DNA from 4 places in the Shinella sp. AETb1-6 genome. Region 3 is predicted to be linked to each of the others. Evidence: riboswitches for the same ligand, from Rfam matches in the RefSeq annotation. Region 3 holds a riboswitch; each other region holds the start of a gene.
What was found. A riboswitch is a leader RNA that binds a small molecule or an ion and turns the genes downstream of it on or off. The one in region 3 is predicted to bind cobalamin.

Region 1: linked by a shared signal. The riboswitch ahead of GR158_RS00765 (CbtB domain-containing protein) and the one ahead of bluB (5,6-dimethylbenzimidazole synthase) in region 3 are both predicted to bind cobalamin.
Region 2: linked by a shared signal. The riboswitch ahead of GR158_RS16255 (hypothetical protein) and the one ahead of bluB (5,6-dimethylbenzimidazole synthase) in region 3 are both predicted to bind cobalamin.
Region 4: linked by a shared signal. The riboswitch ahead of fdhA (formaldehyde dehydrogenase, glutathione-independent) and the one ahead of bluB (5,6-dimethylbenzimidazole synthase) in region 3 are both predicted to bind cobalamin.

Annotation. Positions count from the first base shown of each region.
Region 1 covers NZ_WUMM01000001.1:162,057-167,257, forward strand. Annotated here, with positions in the region: gene cobW (cobalamin biosynthesis protein CobW) at 1-831, opposite strand, end outside; gene cobU (bifunctional adenosylcobinamide kinase/adenosylcobinamide-phosphate guanylyltransferase) at 835-1,359, opposite strand; gene GR158_RS00760 (CbtA family protein) at 1,361-2,146, opposite strand; gene GR158_RS00765 (CbtB domain-containing protein) at 2,159-2,335, opposite strand; cobalamin riboswitch at 2,382-2,748, opposite strand; gene GR158_RS00770 (peptidoglycan-binding protein) at 2,827-4,464, opposite strand; gene GR158_RS00775 (cobyric acid synthase) at 4,618-5,201, opposite strand, start outside.
Region 2 covers NZ_WUMM01000008.1:213,753-218,953, reverse strand. Annotated here, with positions in the region: gene GR158_RS16260 (GH36-type glycosyl hydrolase domain-containing protein) at 1-903, opposite strand, end outside; cobalamin riboswitch at 1,308-1,536, shown strand; gene GR158_RS16255 (hypothetical protein) at 1,632-1,847, shown strand; gene metH (methionine synthase) at 1,929-5,201, shown strand, end outside.
Region 3 covers NZ_WUMM01000001.1:41,284-46,484, forward strand. Annotated here, with positions in the region: gene GR158_RS00165 (ABC-F family ATP-binding cassette domain-containing protein) at 1-247, opposite strand, end outside; gene GR158_RS00170 (DUF2865 domain-containing protein) at 507-1,595, shown strand; gene bluB (5,6-dimethylbenzimidazole synthase) at 1,588-2,274, opposite strand; cobalamin riboswitch at 2,319-2,534, opposite strand; gene GR158_RS00180 (NAD+ synthase) at 2,607-4,286, opposite strand; gene GR158_RS00185 (LTA synthase family protein) at 4,567-5,201, shown strand, end outside.
Region 4 covers NZ_WUMM01000004.1:248,410-253,610, forward strand. Annotated here, with positions in the region: gene nrdE (class 1b ribonucleoside-diphosphate reductase subunit alpha) at 1-659, shown strand, start outside; gene nrdF (class 1b ribonucleoside-diphosphate reductase subunit beta) at 674-1,663, shown strand; cobalamin riboswitch at 1,746-1,948, shown strand; gene fdhA (formaldehyde dehydrogenase, glutathione-independent) at 2,129-3,319, shown strand; gene GR158_RS08960 (hypothetical protein) at 3,406-4,488, shown strand; gene GR158_RS08965 (histidine phosphatase family protein) at 4,493-5,119, opposite strand.

The DNA.
Region 1 (5,201 bases), 120 kb from region 3:
CTTGAGGCGCTCGATGAAGGCCGACGGATCGGCAAGCGCCGGCAGTTCGACGACGAAGCTGTCGAATTCGTCGTGGTCGTGTTCCTCGCCGTTCTCGTGTTCCAGTTCATGGTGCGACTTGCGGTTGGCGATGTCGTCTTCCGTGCCGACGCCGAGGCCGAGCAGCACGGCGGCGGCCACGTCCCCGTTCTTCGCCTCGATCATCGAAGGCTTGCGGGCGGTGCGCGAGGCGACTTCGTCGCGCACGGTCTGGATACCGGCGGCGTCGAGCAGATCGGTCTTGTTGAGCACGATGAGGTCGGCAGCGGTCAGCTGGTCCTCGAAGAGCTCTTCCAGCGGGCTTTCGTGGTCGAGATTGTCGTCCTCGACGCGCAGCGCGTCGACCCTGTCATGGTCGTCGGCGAAACGGCCGGCCGCGACGGCGGCGCTGTCGACCACGGTGATGACACCGTCGACCGTCACCTGCGTCTTGATTTCCGGCCAGTTGAAGGCGGCGACGAGCGGCTGCGGCAGGGCAAGGCCGGAGGTCTCGATGACGATATGGTCCGGGCGGTTCTCCCGCTCCAGCAGCTTCGACATGGTGGGGATGAAGTCGTCGGCCACGGTGCAGCAGATGCAGCCGTTGGTGAGCTCGATGATATCGTCCTCGGTGCAGGCTTCCGCGCCGCAGCCCTTCAGCACGTCCCCGTCGACGCCGAGATCGCCGAACTCGTTGATGATGAGCGCGATGCGCTTGCCGCCGGCATTCTGCAGGAGGTTGCGGATCATCGTCGTCTTGCCGGCCCCGAGGAAGCCGGTGATGACGGTGGCGGGGATCTTCTGTTGCAGCATGGCTCAACCCTTCATTTTCAGCGGCAGTCCTGCCGCAACGAAATACACTTCCGGTACGAGCGCCGCCACCTGCTGGTGGAGCCGCCCGGCATGGTCGCGAAAGTCGCGCGCCATGCGGTTTTCAGGCACGATGCCCAGGCCGACCTCGTTCGAAACGAAGACAAGACGGCCCGGCGCCTGTGCGATGGCCGACAGGAGGCCGGCGAATTCCTGCGCGATGTCGCGTTCCTCCAGCATCAGATTGGTGAGCCAGAGGGTCAGGCAATCCACGAGGACCGCACGGTCCGCACGCGCGACATCGGTTATCCGGGCCGCGAGCGCAAGCGGTTCCTCATGCGTTTGCCAGCCGTCGCCGCGGTCTTCCCGGTGCCTGGCGATGCGTTCACGCATCTCGTCATCCCAGGCGCGGCCGGTGGCGATATAATGACGCGAAAGGCCGGTCTCGGCGACCAGCCTTTCGGCAAAAGCGGATTTTCCGGAACGCGCACCGCCCAGAACCAGGACGGCTCCGGGCGATGTCAGCGTCATATCAGGCAGCCTTGGCGATCTTTTCGTTGGCAAAGCCCAGCGAAAGGCCGAGCACGATCCAGAAGAACAGCGTCGTGGCAAGGGCCGCGACGGCGAACTCCGCACCGAGAACGGCCGGAACCGCGCTGGAAATGTCCGACGGCTGCGGCGCGCCATAGACCTGCGGCGCGGCAATCAGCACCACCCCGGCGATCTTGGCCACGATGCCCGGCTTGAGGAACAGCAGGTAGAGCCCCGCCGCCGACAGCACGACCGCTGCAACCCACCAGATCTGACGCTGCGTCAGGTCCGCGGCCGGGAAGCCCGGCAGTTCCGGCGGCAGGCCGATGGCCGGCAGCATATGCACGGCAAGCCAGCCCGCAGCACCCCACAGCGCCCCGTTGGCGACCGTGATCGGATGGCCGGAGACAAGGCTGAAACCGGCAAGCAGCAGCGCGAAGCCTGCTCCCGTCACAAGGTTGGCCAGCAGCGTGCCGGAGAACCGGCTCATGCCGAACATGATGCCACCGTCTTCATGACCTTCGGCATCGTGGGCGTAGGCGACGGAGACAGGCGACAGGTAAGCTGCGACGTCGAGGACGACGGCGCCCAAGGATGAATGCTCATGCGTTGCGGCGGCGCCATCGGTGGACGGCGTGGTGCCTTCGGTGGCGGGGGCCGCCTCATCGCCTTCGAATTCTTCGGCGTGAAGGATGAGCGGCACGACGCGGGCCTCCTGGGCGGCCGTCATCAGGACGCCAGAGAAGAGCCCGGCCACCAGGGCGGCCAGGAGATAACGAACGATCATGTCAGAAACTCCTTAGTGGCAGGGAAAGCCGTAGGAGTGACGCGTATCGTGCGCGGTGTCGTGCAGCACGGCCGAATTGGCAAGGCCGGCGCCGAAGACGAGGAACCCGCCGAGCAGCAGCGCGAGAACGCCGGCGACAAGGCGATCGCTCGCGGAAAGCGTGATAGAAGACGTATTGGAAACAGCCATGACAACCTCCGTGCAGGCACCGGGGAAGCCCCTCCCCAGGTCGGGCGATATGCCCTCATTGGCTGGCAGGTCTCCTGGCTCGCAGCGTCCGGCGCATCAGCGCCTTCGGGCCACCCTCACCTTCCCAGGTCTCTTCACATCACGCAGGCGGACGATTCGTAGAAAAAGAGGCGTCCAGCCCCGGCTATCGTGATGCCACCCAGTGGCTTTTCCGGTCGGTGGGCGTTTCGCGCTTCAAGGACACCATTGCCCTCCCGCCCGCGAAATTCCTCCCTCCGGATGGGCGTCCCTCGCTGCTCTACAGTCGCGGGGTCGGCCGTGATTGCAGCGCCCTGATTGGGTCCGCCGCGTCACATTCCCATTTACTCACCGGTCCGTTTCCGGACCAGAGAACCATCCAATAGTCGGATGATTATGCCGCCGGCCGCCACAAGTCAATCGACAGCCAGCGGCATGGCCTGTGCCGAAAACGCCGGCCGGCCGTCGCAAACTCAATAGCCGGGGATGATCACCACGCCGCCGCGCCGGCGGTAGTAGCCGTCATCGCCGTAATAGGGGCCATCGTAATAGCCGTCGACCGGGCCTTCGAGCACATCGTATTCGCGCTGGTAGCGGCGCTCGCGGCTGGCCTGGCGTGCCTCGGCGAATTGCGCGGCCTGGCGCAGGGCAGCGAACTGCCGGCGTGAAAGATAGCCATCGGCGCGGTAGCCGGACGCACCCTGCCATGCGGCGATCGCCGCGCGGGTGCGCGGGCCGAAGACACCATCGGCGCCATAGGTGCTGTAGCCCAGCGCGCTCAGCCAGCGCTGCGCCTGGACGCGCGTCGAGCGCTCCATATAGGCTTCACGCGGATCGACGACGGGGCGCTCCTCGACCAGGCGCTCGGTTTCCACCTTCTGTGTCGGGGTGGTCGAAAGGGCGGCCATCCGTTCGCGCGCATCCGATGCATAGCGGCCGCGCGGATAGGCATCGAGATAGGCCTGGAAAGCCTGCCGCGAGCCGGCGACCACCGCCTTCTGGAAGGTGTCTTCCTCGCGCTTGGCCGCAGCGATCCTGTCGGCCTCCGCGCCGTCGCGCGTTGCCGTTGCCGGGCCACTGGTGGTGGCGCGCTTCTGGGCGGCCTCGGCCTCCTCGGCACGCTTCCTGGCCTCGGCGGCAAGGCGAGAGGCTTCGGCGGCCTTGGCCTCGGCTTCCGCCGCAGCCTTGGCGGCCTCCGCCTTCAGGCGCTCCAACTCGCGCGTCTTTTCCTCAGCCAGCTTGCGGGCGGCTGCCGCCTCCTGCTCCAGCCGGGTCTTTTCGGCAGCCGCGGCTTTTTCCGCTTCCAGCCGCTTGGCCTCTTCGGCACGGGCGGCCGCGGCTTCGGCAGCGCGGGCATTCGCCTCGGCCTCGGCGCGGGCCTTCTGGGCCGCGGCGGCCTCGTCGGCCTTGCGGCGCTCAGCCTCGGCCTGTACGCGCGCCGCCTCGTCCGCCTTGGCCTTTTCGGCTGCAGCGGCGGCTTCCTTCTTCACGCGTTCGGCTTCTGCAGCCTTCTCTGCCGCCAGCCTGCGTTCATCGGCCGCCTTCCTGTCCGCCTCCGCCTTGAGGCGGGCAGCTTCCTCTGCCCGCGCCTTTTCGGCGGCTGCGGCTTCGGCCTTCGCCTTTTCCTCGGCGGCGGCCTTTTCCGACGCAAGCTTGCTGGCCGCGGCAGCGGCCGCCTCGGCCTTCGCCGCTTCGGCTTTCGCCTTTTCGGCCTCGGCGGCCTTGCGGGCGTCCTCCGCCTTGGCCTTCTCCGCATCGGCAATGCGCTTGGCCTCTTCAGCCGCCTTCGCCTCCTCGGCCTTCGCCTTGGCGGCGGCATCGTCGGACGCCGTCGTCGCCGGCTTCGCATTGCCCGCGGCCTTCAATTCGGCGATACGCAGACGCGCCATCGAGGCGAACGTGCCGTTGGGATACTGTTTCAGGTAGTTTTCAAACTGCGTGACATCGCTGCCGGAAGACGCTTTCTGCCAGAAGGCGAATTCCTCCTCCCAGCGCTTGCCGGCATTGGTGGTTTCCTTGGCCGTCTGGGCGAAGGCAGCCAGCGGGAAACCGGCGAGCGACAGCCCGACAAGGCCCACCAGAACAGATCGAGCAAGAGGTCCAGAACCCATCAAATCACCCTTTCGGATCGCACAACGGCGTCGGCACCCGCAGAGCGGGCATGATAGTGTCCCTCCTTACACCGAAATCAGGCGCAACTTTGGTGCGGCCGCGACCGACAGTGGAGAAACCCGATGGCTGAACGTTTCAGGCCGGCAGTTTAATCAGCGGATGCCCATAAGGCTGTCGAGCCAGCGCGGATCCAGCACGGCCGCAAGCTCGGCCGCCACGCCGTCGAGTGCCGCATCGACGCCGGCCCGGTAATCGAAACCGCCGCCCTCGATGCCGAAATCCGCAAGCAGCTGCGCCCGGTAGGCATCGCTCGAAAGCAGGCCGTGCAGATAGGTTCCCATCACGCGGCCATCCGGCGAGACCGCGCCGTCCGGCCGGCCGTCTATGCTGACGGAGGGACGCAACGCATCCGGCCCCGTGGTGCGGCCGAGGTGGATCTCGTAGCCTTCGAGCGGCACATCATATTGCAGGGAGCGGGCGTCGCTGTTGCGCACGGTCTTCTCCGGCGCCATTTCCGTCTCGACCGCAAGCAGCCCGAGCCCTTCGACCTCCCGCTCGCCGCCTTCGATGCCGAGTGGATCGGTCACGCGGCGGCCGAGCATCTGATACCCGCCGCAAATGCCGATGACGCGGCCGCCGCGGCGCATATGAAAGGAAAGATCCCGGTCCCAACCTGCGGCGCGGAAATCGCGGAGGTCCGAAATGGTGGATTTCGAGCCCGGAAGGACGACAAGGC
Region 2 (5,201 bases), on a different contig from region 3:
CGGCCATTCCGCGTCATCTATCGTACGCAGGCCCTTGATGAGCGAACTCATCGTCACGTTGCCGGAAGACAGGCGGTTGTTTTCCGCCACGATCAGCTCTTCCAGATCGCTGCCGCGGCTTTCGATCTTGCGTTCCAGCCACTGGATGACCGCGCCCGATGTCTGAAGGCCGTCGCGCAGGCGGTAGAGAAGCTGGACGACGAAGGTGTTGTCCTCGGTCAGGCTCTCGATGGTGCGCAGATGCGCAATCGACTTCTCCGCGTCGTTGAGGCGCACGAGCTCGTCGGCCACGTCGTTGGCCTTGAGGCGCATCTTGCGCGAGCGTTCGACGCGGCTGGAAATACGCCGCAGGTTCTCCAGAAGCACGAAGCGCACGAAGGACGGCAGGGCCCAGAGCTCGCCGATCTTCAAAGGATCCACCGTCTGGAAGCCCTGTACGAAGGCGGTCAGGCTTTCCTGCGAGACACTGCTGTGCGTATGGGCGACATAGAGCCAGGCCAGGGCCAGCGTGCGCGGAAAGGGCTGGCCGTCGATCTCCATGGTGGGAAGCTGCCGGTAGAAGCGGCGGGGGAAGTCGCGACGGACTTCCTGGATCGCTTCCTCGATCACATAGAAATTGTCGAGCAGCCACTCGGCCGCCGGCGTAATCTGCGCGCCGGCCTCCACGTCCTTGGCCGTGACCTGATAGACGCGGAAGATTTCCTTCTCGTTTTCCTTGTGCCGTGCCCGGAAATCGAAGGGGCGGAAACCCGGAAGCACCGCCGTCTTGTCTCGGGCGAGCGCTTCGCCGCAGGCGGCGAGCTCCTCCAGCGTGAGATAGGTGGCGCGGATCGAGTCGTTATAGTCGATCTGCCGGATATCGGCGTCGCGCGAAGGGGCTTGCGGCGTAGTATGAAGGGACATGTCTCTGATTCTGGAACCGGCCATGTTGAGCCACCCGGCAGCGGCCGTTGCGCCGGATTGTCTTTCGCGGGCGGGCTTCGTTCTACTGTCGCGATCAGCCATGACACCCGACCGCGCCCTCATGGCGCTCCAGATGCGATTTTGGCTCAAGCGACACGCTGTTTGTCATCCACGCCGCGTGGTGCATGAAAACGGCATTTTTTAGCCGTAAGGACAGAGACTTGCAACCTGTCAACAGGGCAGGATGGCGCAGCATGGACCCTCATCTGCGGTTTTGGTGAATCGCGCACCCTGAACAGGAGACGAGCCCGCGCGAGGTGCAGGCGGACAAACAATGCACGGGGATAAAAAAGGTTCCCGCCCGAATGCGCGCCGCCTGCCATTGACTTGATATCCAAGCGGCGCGAGGTTGCCGGCATCAGGGTCTTCCGAATCGAAAACGGTCCGGAGGCTAAGAGGGAAGCCGGTGCGAGGCCCAGGACATCAAGACCTGGGCATCAAGACCGGCGCTGCCCCCGCAACTGTAAGCGGCGAGCGTCTGTCGCTCCGCGCCACTGGTATCATGCACCGGGAAGGCCAGACAGACGCGACGACCCGCAAGCCAGGAGACCTGCCCTGATAGCTGTAACGACCTGGGCGGGGTGTCCCAAGGGTGCGCTTGCAATGCCAGGGATTGGCGACAAGCAGCGTGCGTCCGGCCATCCCCCAATGATCCGATTGGGGAAGACATGTTTCAACTCACCGAAAAACAGGCATCCGGCACCGGCAACCCGGAATCCGTGTTCATTTCCTGGCTTCTCTGGCAGCCGCGCGGCGCCGACCTCGCCGCCGAGGCGCTGAAGGAAGTGCACAAGCTCGCACGACTCGACAATCCCGACCCTGATATCGCGCGGCTGAAGGCGCTGTTCACGTCGCTGGCGGGCGCGGACGGGCCGCTGCACTAGGCGAGCGCACAAAACATATGTTGACATAAAGATATCTTTATGTGATCTCCGGTGCGAGATGCAGCACCGGAGGGTTCTTCCATGGCCAATTCCCACCTGGACGACTTGTTCGGCCCCGAACAGCCACCGCGCGACGGACGCGAGGTCCTCGCCGCCCTCAAGGCCGCCGCGCGCGAACGCATCCTCGTGCTCGACGGCGCGATGGGAACCGAGATCCAGACCCTGAAGCTGGTGGAAGACGATTTCCGCGGCGAGCGCTTCGGCGATTGCGCCTGCCACCAGCAGGGCAACAACGACCTGCTGACGCTGACCCAGCCGGGCGCCATCGAGGACATCCATTATCGCTATGCGCTCGCCGGTGCGGATATCCTCGAGACCAACACGTTTTCCTCCACGACGATCGCCCAGGCCGATTACGGCATGGAGGACATGGTCTATGAGCTGAACCGCGACGGCGCCCGCCTTGCGCGCCGCGCGGGCCTGCGCGCCGAGCAGAAGGACGGCAAGCGCCGTTTCGTGGCCGGCGCGCTGGGGCCGACCAACCGCACCGCCTCCATCTCGCCCGACGTCAACAATCCCGGCTATCGCGCCGTGACCTTCGACGACCTGCGCATCGCCTATGCCGAGCAGGTGCGCGGCCTTATCGACGGCGGCGCCGATATCATCCTGATCGAGACGATCTTCGACACGCTGAACGCCAAGGCGGCGATCTTCGCCACGCACGAGGTCTACGCGGAAAAGGGCATCCACCTGCCCGTCATGATATCAGGCACGATCACCGATCTCTCCGGCCGCACGCTCTCCGGCCAGACGCCGGAGGCCTTCTGGAATTCGGTTCGCCATGCCGATCCCTTCTCCATCGGCCTCAACTGCGCGCTCGGTGCCAATGCCATGCGCGCCCATCTCGCCGAGATTTCCGCCGTCGCGCAGACCTTCGTCTGCGCCTATCCGAATGCCGGCCTGCCCAACGCCTTCGGCCAGTATGACGAAAGCCCGGAGGAAATGGCCGCCCAGATCGAAGACTTCATGCGCGACGGGCTGGTCAACATCGTCGGCGGCTGCTGCGGCTCGACGCCGGCTCATATCCGCGCCATCGCCGCCGCCGCCGCGCACCACAAGCCGCGCGAAATCCCCGATATCCCGCGCCATATGCGCCTGTCCGGTCTCGAACCCTTCACGCTGACCGACGCCATTCCCTTCGTAAATGTCGGCGAGCGCACCAATGTCACGGGTTCGGCCAAGTTCCGCAAGCTCATCACCGCCGGCGACTATGCCAGCGCCCTTGATGTCGCGCGCGATCAGGTCGCGAACGGCGCCCAGATCATCGACATCAACATGGACGAGGGCCTGATCGATTCCGGCAGGGCGATGGTGGAGTACCTCAACCTCATCGCCGCCGAGCCGGATATCGCCCGCGTGCCCGTCATGATCGACAGTTCCAAATGGGAGGTGATCGAGGCCGGCCTGAAATGCGTGCAGGGCAAGCCGCTGGTCAATTCCATCTCGCTGAAGGAAGGCGAGGAAGCCTTCCTGCACCACGCCAGGCTCGTGCGCGCCTATGGTGCGGCCGTCGTGGTGATGGCCTTCGACGAGACCGGACAGGCCGACACCAGGGCGCGCAAGGTGGAAATCTGCACGCGCGCCTACAGGCTGCTGACGGAGGTTGCCGGCCTCGCACCCGAGGATATCGTCTTCGACCCCAACATCTTCGCCGTGGCGACGGGCATCGAGGAGCACGACAATTACGGTGTCGACTTCATCGAGGCGACGGCCGAGATCACGCGCACGCTGCCGCATGTCCATATCTCGGGCGGCGTGTCCAACCTCTCCTTCTCCTTCCGCGGCAACGAGCCGGTGCGTGAGGCGATGCACGCGGTCTTCCTCTACCACGCCATCCAGGCCGGCATGGACATGGGCATCGTGAATGCCGGCCAGCTCGCCGTCTACGACACGATCGAACCGGACCTGCGCGAGGCCTGCGAGGACGTGGTGCTGAACCGCCAGCCGAAGGCCGGCGGCACCGCCACCGAACGCCTGCTCGACATCGCCGAACGCTTCAAGGGCGCGGCGGGCAAGGAAGCCAAGGAACGCGATCTCGCCTGGCGCGAATGGCCGGTCGAAAAGCGGCTGGAACATGCGCTGGTCAACGGCATCACCGAATTCGTCGAAGAGGACACGGAAGAGGCGCGACAGAACGCCGAGCGCCCGCTGCACGTCATCGAAGGACCGCTGATGGCCGGCATGAACGTGGTCGGCGACCTGTTCGGCGCGGGCAAGATGTTCCTGCCGCAGGTCGTGAAGTCCGCCCGCGTGATGAAGCAGGCCGTCGCCGTGCTCCTGCCCTACATGGAAGCCGAAAAGCTCGCCAACGGCGGCAGCGGCGAACGCCAGACTGCGGGAAAAATCCTGATGGCGACCGTCAAGGGCGACGTGCACGACATCGGCAAGAACATTGTCGGCGTCGTGCTCGCCTGCAACAACTACGAGATCATCGACCTCGGCGTCATGGTGCCCGCGACGAAGATTCTTGAGACGGCCAAAGCCGAAAAGGTCGATATCATCGGCCTCTCCGGCCTCATCACCCCCTCGCTCGACGAGATGGTGCATGTCGCCGCGGAGATGGAGCGCGAAGGCTTCGACATTCCCCTCCTCATCGGTGGCGCCACGACGAGCCGCGTGCACACCGCCGTCAAGATCCATCCGCGCTACGATCGCGGCCAGGCGGTCTATGTCACCGATGCCAGCCGCGCCGTCGGCGTCGTCGGCAGCCTGCTCTCCGCCGACATGAAGCCGGGCTATGTCGAGACCCTTCAGGCGGAGTACCGCAAGGTGGCCGACGCCCATGCCCGCAGCGAGGCCGAAAAGCAGCGCCTGCCCATCGCCAAGGCGCGCGACAACGCGTTCAAGGCCGACTGGTCGGCCTACCAGCCGAAGACGCCCTCCTTCCTCGGCACCCGCGTCTGGCAGGATTGGGACCTCGCGGACCTCGCCCGCTATATCGACTGGACGCCGTTCTTCCAGACCTGGGAGCTGAAGGGCGTCTATCCGAAGATCCTCGACGACGAGAAGCAGGGGCCTGCCGCCCGCCAGCTGTTTGCCGATGCGCAGGCGATGCTGGAGAAGATCATTTCGGAAAAGTGGTTCACGCCGAAGGCCGTCGTCGGCTTCTGGCCGGCGGGGGCCGTGGGCGATGATATCAGGCTCTTCACCGACGAGGCGCGCAACGAGGAGCTGGCCACCTTCTTCACGCTGCGCCAGCAGCTCTCCAAGCGCGACGGCCGGCCGAACGTGGCGCTCTCCGATTTCGTCGCGCCCGTCGACAGCGGCAAGCCCGATTATCTCGGCGGCTTCGTC
Region 3 (5,201 bases):
CGACGGTCTCGCCAGCGGTGACCTGCACGGTCTGGCGCAGCACGCCAAGCGTGCCGTCGACGGTGATGGTCCCCGATTGCGGGACGAAGTCGCCCGTGACGAGCCTGAGCAGCGTCGTCTTGCCGACGCCATTGCGGCCGACAAGGCCGGTGCGCGCGGCGCCGAAGGTCAGGTCGAGATCGGAAAGAAGTGTGTGCCCGTCAGGCGTGGACCACGAGATTTTGGAAAGCGCGATGGAATGCGGCATGGATGCGGATATCCCCGATGACAAAACGAAGTCGATTTGTGGTCGGGTTGAAATCCATGAAGCACCATCCGGTCGGCATTGACGATGGCCGCAATCTAGGGGCTGACCAAGGCGGATGCAAGGCAGGCGGATATCGAGGCCGTTAATCACGAATGCCTGTCGGCGTTGCACTTGTCCCGGTGCGCCCTATGATAAGCTGACGAAGACCGGTTTTCGCCGGCCGTTTCGACATGCTCGAAGATCGATAGGGATCGATACCGTGAAGGGACGCAGTCGCTTCCTGTTTGCCGTCGCAACCGGCCTGTCGCTTCTTTTCTCCGGCGGCACGGCGTTGGCCGACGTGTGCCAGCGCCTGAAAGCGGAACTCGCAGGCCTCCCCAAGGTCGTGGTGGATACCGCGAACGCCCGCAAATACGCTTCCGCCATCGCCCGCCAGAACATCCAGCTGCGGCAGGCCAGGAGCGACCAGCGCCGCCTGCGCTGCTCCAGCGGCAGCATCATCGTGATCGGCGGCGCGAATGCCGATGCCTGCGCCACGCTCGCCACCGTGATCGTCAAGATGGAGCAGAACCTCCAGATCCTCGACAGCAAACGGCGTGACCTGTCGGGTGGCGGCACGTCGAAAGCCAGGCGCAACCAGTTGCTCTCCAGGCTCGAGGCCGAGGGCTGCAACGACGCGAAGGTGACGCCGGTTGCCGCGACCGAGCGCCTGCGCTCGCTCGACGACACGCGCACCCTGCCGCTGGGAACGACGCCCGAAGGCAGCGACCGGCTGCAATTGCGCTCGCTGGGCGGCAATGCCGGGCACGGGAGCCTGCGCACCGTCTGCGTGCGCACCTGCGACGGTGGCTTCTTCCCGATCTCCTCCAACGCGTCGCCGATGGATTTCCGCCGCGACCAGCAGGTCTGCGCCATGATGTGCCCGCAGACCGAGACGGAACTGTTCTACCAGGCGATGGGCCGCGGGCAGGAAACCGAGCAAATGACGTCCACGGTCACCGGCCGCGCCTATGTCGAATTGCAGAACGCCTTCGCCTACCGCACGCGCGATCTCTCCAAGCCCGGCGCCTGCGGCTGCAACCTTTCGGCCTACTATCAGGAAATGATCAAGCGCGAAAAGGCGGCCGGCGGGGAGACGACGACGGAAACGGCGCCCGATGGCGGGGCCGGCTCCGTAAGCACGATCCACACCCTGCCCCGCAAGGAAGAGGCGAAGGTTCCGGTCAAGGCTGCCGAGCGCGATTACGACCCGTCCAAGCAAAAGGTGCGCACGGTCGGCCCGGCCTTCCTGCCGGAAAACGAATCCGCGATCGACCTCGGCCGCCCGGCCGGTGCCGACGTCAACTGACGTCCGGCCAGCGCTCCTCGAAGACCAGTTCCTCCAGCGGCAGGCGCTGCCGCCAGCCCTTCACGGCCAGCTCCGGTTCACCATAGAGCTGATCGACGAAACCGACGCACAGCCAGGCGACGATCTCGATATGGTCAGGAATGCCGAGGATCGCGCGGATATCGCTATCGTGAAAGATGCTGACCCAGCCGACGCCCACCCCTTCCGCCCGCGCCGCAAGCCAGAGGTTCTGCACGGCACAGACGGTGGAATAGACATCCATGCGCGGATTGTGCGTTCGCCCCAGCACGACGGACCCTGCCCGTGTCGGATCGCAGGTCACGCAGATGGACAGCGGTGCCTTCAGGATGCCTTCGAGCTTCAGCGCGCGATAGCGTGCCTGCCGTTCGCCGGAAAACATCGCCTGCGCCTCGGCATTGGCTTTCAGGAAGGCCGCATGCACCGCCTGCCGGGTGGGCAGGTTACGCACGAGAAGGAAGTTCCACGGCTGCATGAAGCCGACCGACGGCGCATTGTGCGCCGCCTGCAACAGCCTGCGGACCAGATCGTCCGGCAAGGGATCGGGCAGGAACTGGTCGCGCACGTCGCGGCGTGTTTCGATGGCGCGGTAGACGGCCTGCCTCTCCTCACATGGAAAGGCATCCGCCCGGACCAGAGGGTCCCACGGTTCGGTTCGCATCGTCATCTCCCCAACAATGCGCAAAACCTGCCGCCGTCCGCGCGGTTCGGTCTATCTCGCCAGGCCGGTCTTCTGACTTCGGTTCACACGGCCTCGCCCTGCCTTCCCGGTTGAACAACCAGTGGCAAAACCCTGAATCGATTCAAGGTTTTATGGACAAGCCATCCCCGTCACAGCGTTGGGCACGTACCGGACCTGGGTTTCCCCGCACCGGTTTCCCGATTCTCCCGCAAGCGGGCACCTGACGGCCGGATTGTGCACGGCACGGCCGAACGATCAAGCCCGCAACACGAAATCTGCCGAAAGTCGCAAGCGGGCAGTCGCCCGTCTCGCTACCCCCGGTCGCGGAAGCGGTTGGTGATGGGGTAGCGACGGTCGCGGCCGAAGTTCTTGCGGGTGATCTTCACGCCGGGCGCCGACTGGCGGCGCTTGTATTCGGCGATATAGAGCAGGTGTTCGATCCGGTGGACGGTCGCCGCGTCGTGGCCGCGCGCCACGATCTCCTCCGTGCTCATCTCCAGCTCGACGAGGCATTCGAGGATGTCGTCGAGCACCGGATAGGGTGGCAGGGAATCCTGGTCGGTCTGGTTCGGCCGCAACTCTGCGGACGGCGCCTTGTCGATGATGTTGTGCGGGATCACCTCGCCGGTCGGGCCCAGCGCGCCCGGCGGCACATGCTGGTTGCGCCAGCGCGACAATGCGTAGACCTGCATCTTGTAGAGGTCCTTGATCGGGTTGAACCCGCCGTTCATGTCGCCGTAGAGCGTGGCATAACCAACCGACATTTCCGACTTGTTGCCCGTCGTGACCACCATCGAGCCGAACTTGTTCGAAATCGCCATCAGGATCGTGCCGCGCGTGCGGCTTTGCAGGTTTTCCTCGGTGATGCCTTCTTCCGTGCCCTCGAAGGTCTCCGACAGTGCCGAAAGGAAGCCGGTCACGGGCGCCTCGATCGGCACAATGTCGTAACGGCAGCCCAGCGCCTTCGCGCAATCGGCGGCGTCCTTGAGCGAATCCTCCGACGTGTAGCGGTATGGCAGCATCACGCAGCGCACGCGCTCCTCGCCCAGCGCATCGACGGCGATGGCTGCGCAGATCGCGGAATCGATGCCGCCGGACAGGCCGAGCACGACATTCTTGAAGCCGTTCTTGTTGACGTAGTCGCGGAAGCCGAGCAGGCAGGCGCGGTAATCCGCTTCCTCGCGCTCGGGAATGTGCGACACCGGGCCGCCGTCGCAGGCCCAGCCGTCGCCGTGCCGCTTCCACGTCGTGAGCGCGATGGTCTCCTCGAACTGGCTCATCTGGAAGGCCAGTGTCTTGTCGGCGTTGAAGGCGAAGCTCGCGCCGTCGAAGACAAGCTCATCCTGCCCGCCAAGCTGGTTGGCATAGAGGAGCGGCAGTCCGGTCTCGATGACCTGCTTCAGCACGACCTGGTGGCGGATATCGACCTTGCCGCGATAATAGGGCGAGCCGTTCGGCGACAGCAGGATTTCCGCGCCGCTTTCCGCCAGCGTCTCGCACACGCCGAGTTCGCCCCAGATGTCCTCGCAGATCGGAATGCCGAGGCGCACGCCGCGGAAGTTCACCGGTCCCGGCATCGCGCCCTGGTCGAAGACGCGCTTCTCGTCGAATTCACCATAGTTCGGCAGGTCCACCTTGTCGCGCACGGCGATGACCTTGCCCGCATCCAGAACGGCGATGGCATTGTAGCGGCCGGTCTCGTCCTGCCGCGGAAAACCGATGATGACGCCCGGGCCGCCATCCGCCGTGTCGGCGGCGAGATCCTCGACGGCGCGGTGGCAGGCCTTCAGAAAGGCCGGCTTCAGCACGAGATCCTCCGGCGGATAGCCGGAGATGAAGAGTTCCGTCAGCAAAAGCAGGTCGGCGCCCTGCGTTGCGGCGTCCGCACGCGCGGCGCGCGCCTTGGCCAGATTTCCGGCCACATCGCCAACCGTCGGGTTCAATTGCGCGACAGCAATGCGCAGCGTCGTCTTTTCAGTCTCGGAAGTCATCTCTGCGGACCCGTCTCCTCTTGTGTCCGATCGTGCAGCCGCACGCTCGGACGGTCGCAAGCTCTTTAGAACATACCGCGCACTTTTGGAATGAACAGCCGCACCGATTGAAAACAACGGGATGCAAACCCGGTTCGCCCGCATGCGGCGCTCCACCATTGCTGCGCGGCAACAGACTGAACCAAAGCGTATGGGCAACGTTAAAGGAAGCGTTCATCTCCTGTTCAAGATGACATCCATATGACAGAGAGACGAAAGTTTTGTGAAATCGGAGAAGGCCTTGGCCCTGTTAACGACCGCAGCGGTGGCAGTCGAAGCCACGGAGAAACGCACCGACAGGATAGGCTTTCTCACGCGCCATGCCAAGACGCTGGCGGTTTTTCGGTCGCTCACCGTGTCGGGCATCCTGGCGCTCGCAACCGTCGTCGCCATCGAGCTCATCACGCGCGGTTCCGTCCAGCAGACCTATGCCTACCTCACCAATCTCCAGCAGCCCGGCTGGACGACGACGGGCGTGTTCTTCCTGCTCTATCTCGCACTGGATGCGCTGATCGGGCGGCAGCACAAGGCCGTGCTGCTGGTCTCGCCGCTCGTTATCCTGATGGGCGTGATTTCGCAGCAGAAACAGGTCTTCCTTACAGATCCTCTCTACCCGACCGACCTGCTGTTCGGGCGCCAGATCCTCGAACTGATGCCCGTGCTGGTGCAGGACCGTCCGTGGACGGCGGCTGCCCTTGCGCTTGCCGTCGCGGTAGGCATGGCCGGCCTCATCGCCCTGTGGATCTTCGCCTGGCGCCGCTTCCGTCCGCTGACCCGCAAGGAACGCCTGGCGCGCCTGGCGCTTGCGGTGCCGCTGCTGGCCGGCTTCGCCTCCATCATGGATTACAACGAGTTCTCCTGGATGCGTGACCGCCT
Region 4 (5,201 bases), on a different contig from region 3:
TCTACTTCTACACGGTGACCTACCACGCCCTCCGCGCCTCCAACCGGCTGGCCGTCGAGAAGGGCATGAGCTTCAAGGGTTTCGAGAACTCGAAATATGCCTCGGGCGAATATTTCGACAAATATACCGGGCAGGAATGGCTGCCGGCGACGGAGAAGGTGCGCGGCATCTTCGAAGAGGCCGGCATCCATATCCCCACGCAGCAGGACTGGCTGGAGCTGAAGGCGGCCGTCATGGACGGCGGGCTCTACAACCAGAACCTCCAGGCGGTGCCGCCGACCGGCTCGATCTCCTATATCAACCACTCGACCTCCTCGATCCATCCGATCGTCTCGAAGATCGAGATCCGCAAGGAAGGCAAGATCGGCCGCGTCTACTACCCCGCCGCCTTCATGACCAACGACAACCTGGACTATTACCAGGACGCCTACGAGATCGGCCCGGAAAAGATCATCGACACCTATGCGGCGGCCACCCAGCATGTCGACCAGGGCCTGTCGCTGACGCTGTTCTTCCGCGACACGGCAACGACGCGCGATATCAACCGGGCGCAGATCTACGCCTGGAAGAAGGGCATCAAGACCATCTATTACATCCGCCTTCGCCAGATGGCGCTGTCCGGCACGGAAGTGCAGGGCTGTGTCTCGTGCGCGCTGTGATTTCGGGGAAGACCATGAATATCCAAGTGAAGACCAAGGCCCCGAAGGCCGCCGCCGCGGTGCGCGCCATCAACTGGAACCGCATCGAGGACGACAAGGACCTGGAGGTCTGGAACCGCCTGACGGGCAATTTCTGGCTGCCGGAAAAGGTGCCGCTGTCCAACGACATTCCCTCCTGGGCGACGCTGAAGCCGGAGGAGCAGAAGCTCACCATCCGCGTCTTCACCGGGCTCACCCTGCTCGACACGATCCAGAACGGCGTCGGCTCCGTCCGGCTGATGGAGGATGCGGCCACGCCGCATGAAGAGGCGGTTCTGTCCAACATCTCCTTCATGGAGGCCGTGCACGCGCGCTCCTATTCCTCTATCTTCTCGACGCTCTGCCTGACGCCCGATGTGGACGACGCCTATCGCTGGTCGGAGGAAAACGAGTTCCTGCAACGGAAATCGGCGCTCATCATGGAGCAGTACGCGTCCGCCGATCCCTTGAAGAAGAAGGTCGCTTCCGTCTTCCTCGAAAGCTTCCTGTTCTATTCCGGCTTCTATCTGCCGATGTACTGGTCGAGCCGGGCGAAGCTCACCAACACCGCCGACATGATCCGCCTCATCATCCGCGACGAGGCCGTGCACGGCTATTACATCGGCTACAAGTTCCAGCGCGCCACCGAGCGCCTGAGCGCTGAGAAGCAGCAGGAAATCAAGGACTTTGCCTTCGATCTGCTGCTGGAGCTCTACGACAACGAGGCCCGCTATACCGAGGAGCTCTATGACGGCGTCGGCCTCAGCGAGGACGTCAAGAAGTTCCTGCACTACAATGCCAACAAGGCGCTGATGAACCTCGGCTACGAGGCGCTGTTCCCGCCCGAGGCCTGCAAGGTCAATCCGGCGATCCTCTCGGCGCTGTCGCCGAACGCCGACGAGAACCACGACTTCTTCTCCGGCTCCGGCTCGTCCTATGTCATCGGCAAGGCGGTCGCGACCGAGGATGACGACTGGGATTTCTGAGCCCCGGGATGTCCTTCGGCGGCGTGTCGCTCGGGGCGCCGTCGATGTCGTATTCCCGAGGGTCCTTTGGCCTGCCAGATGATTTGCTGGGTGCGTACAGGGTGCCGTCCCGGCCATGCCGGGATGGATAATTGGGAAGCCGGTCGAATACCGGCGCTGCCCCCGCAACGGTAGCGGAACGAAAGCTCCGGCAGAGACCACTGGCTATCAGGCCGGGAAGGTGCCGGCAGCGTCCGAAAGGACAGTTCCGAAGCCCGGAAACCAGCCCTGGAACGATGACTCGGCCGATTGCGGTGGGCGATCGAGAGGTGAACGGCGTCCTCTCGATAGGCCCGTTTCCTTCTCCTCTCCATCCTTCGTCGAGCGACGTTCCGCGCTCCGCCGCTTGGCGTGCGCGGTCGTTCCGAGAGGATCCGGCGCGCGCCAGGCGGGCCGGACGAGGCAAAACCCAGGAGGAGACAGAACATGAGCAGGAACAGAGGCGTCGTCTATATGCGACCCGGCAAGGTCGAGGTCCGCGACATCGACGACCCGAAGCTGGAGGCCCCCGATGGCCGCCGTATCGAACACGGCGTGATCCTCAAGGTCATCTCGACGAATATCTGCGGCTCCGACCAGCACATGGTGCGCGGCCGCACGACGGCCATGCCCGGCCTCGTCCTCGGCCACGAAATCACCGGCGAGGTCATCGAGAAGGGCATCGACGTCGAGATGCTCCAAATCGGCGACATCGTCTCGGTGCCGTTCAACGTGGCCTGCGGGCGCTGCCGTTGCTGCAAGTCGCAGGACACCGGCGTGTGCCTCACCGTCAATCCCGCGCGTGCCGGCGGCGCATACGGTTATGTCGACATGGGCGGCTGGATCGGCGGCCAGGCCCGCTACGTCACCATCCCCTATGCCGATTTCAACCTGTTGAAGTTCCCGGACCGCGACAAGGCCATGTCGAAGATCCGCGACCTCACCATGCTCTCCGATATCTTGCCGACGGGCTTCCACGGGGCGGTCAAGGCGGGTGTCGGCGTCGGCTCGACGGTCTATGTGGCCGGTGCCGGCCCGGTCGGGCTTGCGGCGGCCGCGTCCGCGCGCATTCTCGGCGCGGCGGTCGTGATGATCGGCGACTTCAACAAGGACCGTCTGGCCCATGCCGCCCGGGTGGGTTTCGAGCCGATCGACCTCTCCAAGAGCGATCGCCTCGGTGACATGATCGCCGAGGTCGTGGGCACGAACGAGGTGGACAGCGCCATCGACGCCGTCGGCTTCGAGGCGCGCGGCCATGCGGGCGGCGAGCAGCCGGCCATCGTGCTGAACCAGATGATGGAGATCACCCGCGCCGCCGGCTCGATCGGCATTCCCGGGCTCTATGTCACGGAAGATCCGGGCGCCGTCGACAGCGCGGCCAAGCAGGGCAGCCTGTCGCTGCGCTTCGGCCTCGGCTGGGCGAAGGCGCAGTCCTTCCACACCGGCCAGACGCCTGTTCTCAAGTACAACCGGCAACTCATGCAGGCCATCCTGCACGATCGCCTGCCCATCGCCGATATCGTCAACGCGAAGATCATCGCACTCGACGATGCAGTCCAGGGCTACGAGAGCTTCGACCAGGGCGCGGCGACCAAGTTCGTGCTCGACCCGCATGGCGACCTGCTGAAGGCCGCCTGACAAACCGGCCGCGCCGGCTGTAGAAGGCCGGCGCGGTCCACGCCGCCGATGCAACGCCGCGGCGTTCAATCGAGACGGAGGAAACCATGGCGGATATCAGGGATGTCCTGATCGATCATCTCATCGACCGGCGGGCCGGGTGGAGCATGGGGTCTTACGGCGCCGTCGCGGAATTTCACCAGGACCCGGGCGAATATCTGCAGGCCGATGCGCCGACGCTCTTCGTGCGCGCCACGCCGCGTGGCGCCATCCGGCTCGATGCCGATACGGTCGGGCAGATCGTGCCCGTCGCCTATGAGGCGCTGAGCTGCCGCCCGCAGCGCTGGAGCCACGGCGTGGCGCTCTGCCTGCCGCAGCGCGACGCGGCGATGAACGGCCGCAAGGCGCTGACCGAACTCGGCCCCGACACGGAGGCCGTGCGCGTGACGGACCGGGCCGCCATCCTCTTCGATCTCGGCCTTGCCCTGCCGCAATGCGATTTCTGCATCCGCACCGACGATCCGGCCCTTCTCGCCATCCTGCGCGCCGAGATCGGCCGCAGCCTGTTCGATCCGCACAATCCGGCGACGGCGGCCATCCAGAAGGCACACCCGCATCGTGTCGCGCTGACCCGCCTCGGCCGCATCGAGGTCTTCCAGAAGATCGGCGGCCCGGATACGGGCGGTGTCTCGCCGCCGGGACCGCACACCCATCTCCTGCCGCACCTCATCCGCTCGCGGCGCACCCATTCGGCCAACACGCCGATCCCGAAATACCATGCGCCGCTCGGCTATCTGCATCCCGCCAATCCTGTCATGGACAGCCTGGGCCGCGATCTCGATTTCGACATCGACGACCATGCGCGCTTCCAGGATCTCTTTTCGCAGTTCGCGCGCCCGGACCTGCCCATCCTGCGCAAGGCGGTGCTGGATGGGCTGGCGCGGCGCGTGGAACCGGAATCCTTCCTGTCCCACACGGATCGGTTCAGCCGCGCGACGGTGCGCATCACGCTGCGCCAGCAGGACAGGATGGCGCGGCGCTTCGGTGGCGGCTCCTATCTGGCGCTGGTCTCGCAATGGCGCGCCGTCCTCGACAAAGGCGCGGAGGGTATCGCGGCGGACGAGGACGCGCTGGGCCACGAGGCGACGGGCGCCATCGTGCCGTTCCTGCCGCTCGCCGCAGCGGGCTGAGGCGTCACGCGCCGCCGTCGGGACCAGCCGGGGGCGACGCCGTGCCGAAACCGCGCAGCGCCCAGCGGCGCCCGTCGCTCGACAGGTCGAGAAAGCCGAGCGGCTCGACATCGATGCGCCAGACCGCCGTAAGCGGCGCGCCCACCACATGCGCGAAAACCAGCTTGAGCAGCATGGCGTGCGTCACGGCAAGGATGCGCCCGCCCGTGCCGTGCACTTCATCGAGCCAGCCTGTGGCACGGCCCGCCGCCGCCTCGAAGCTTTCCCCGCCATGCGGGGCCGCGGCCGGATCGGCCATCCAGTGCCGCAGCGCCTCTGGAAAGCGTCCCGCGATCTCGTCCACCGTCTGTCCGCTCCACGCACCATAGTCGACATCGCGCAGTGTGGGGCAGGGGGTTGGTGCGGCGGAGAAGGCCGCCGCCGTTTCGGCCGCACAGGCCTCCGGCGCGCAGAACACGCGGTCGAAGGGCCGCAAGCTTTCCGCAAGCGCCGCCGCGCGGGCCGGTTCCTTCGGCAGGAGGCTGCCCTCGGCGGAGAACCGCGCCTGCCGGTTGGCAGCGGTGGCGCCGCGGCACAGCAGGGTGACGCGGGTCGCCCGGCGCGGGCGCGCTGCGGGCGCGTCTTCTGGCATAGTCACGATCTGTCATGCTCCTGACGGGGGCGCTCGGTTTTTCGATTGATAGTCGCATCGGCGCCGGTGGCCAAGCGGCTTT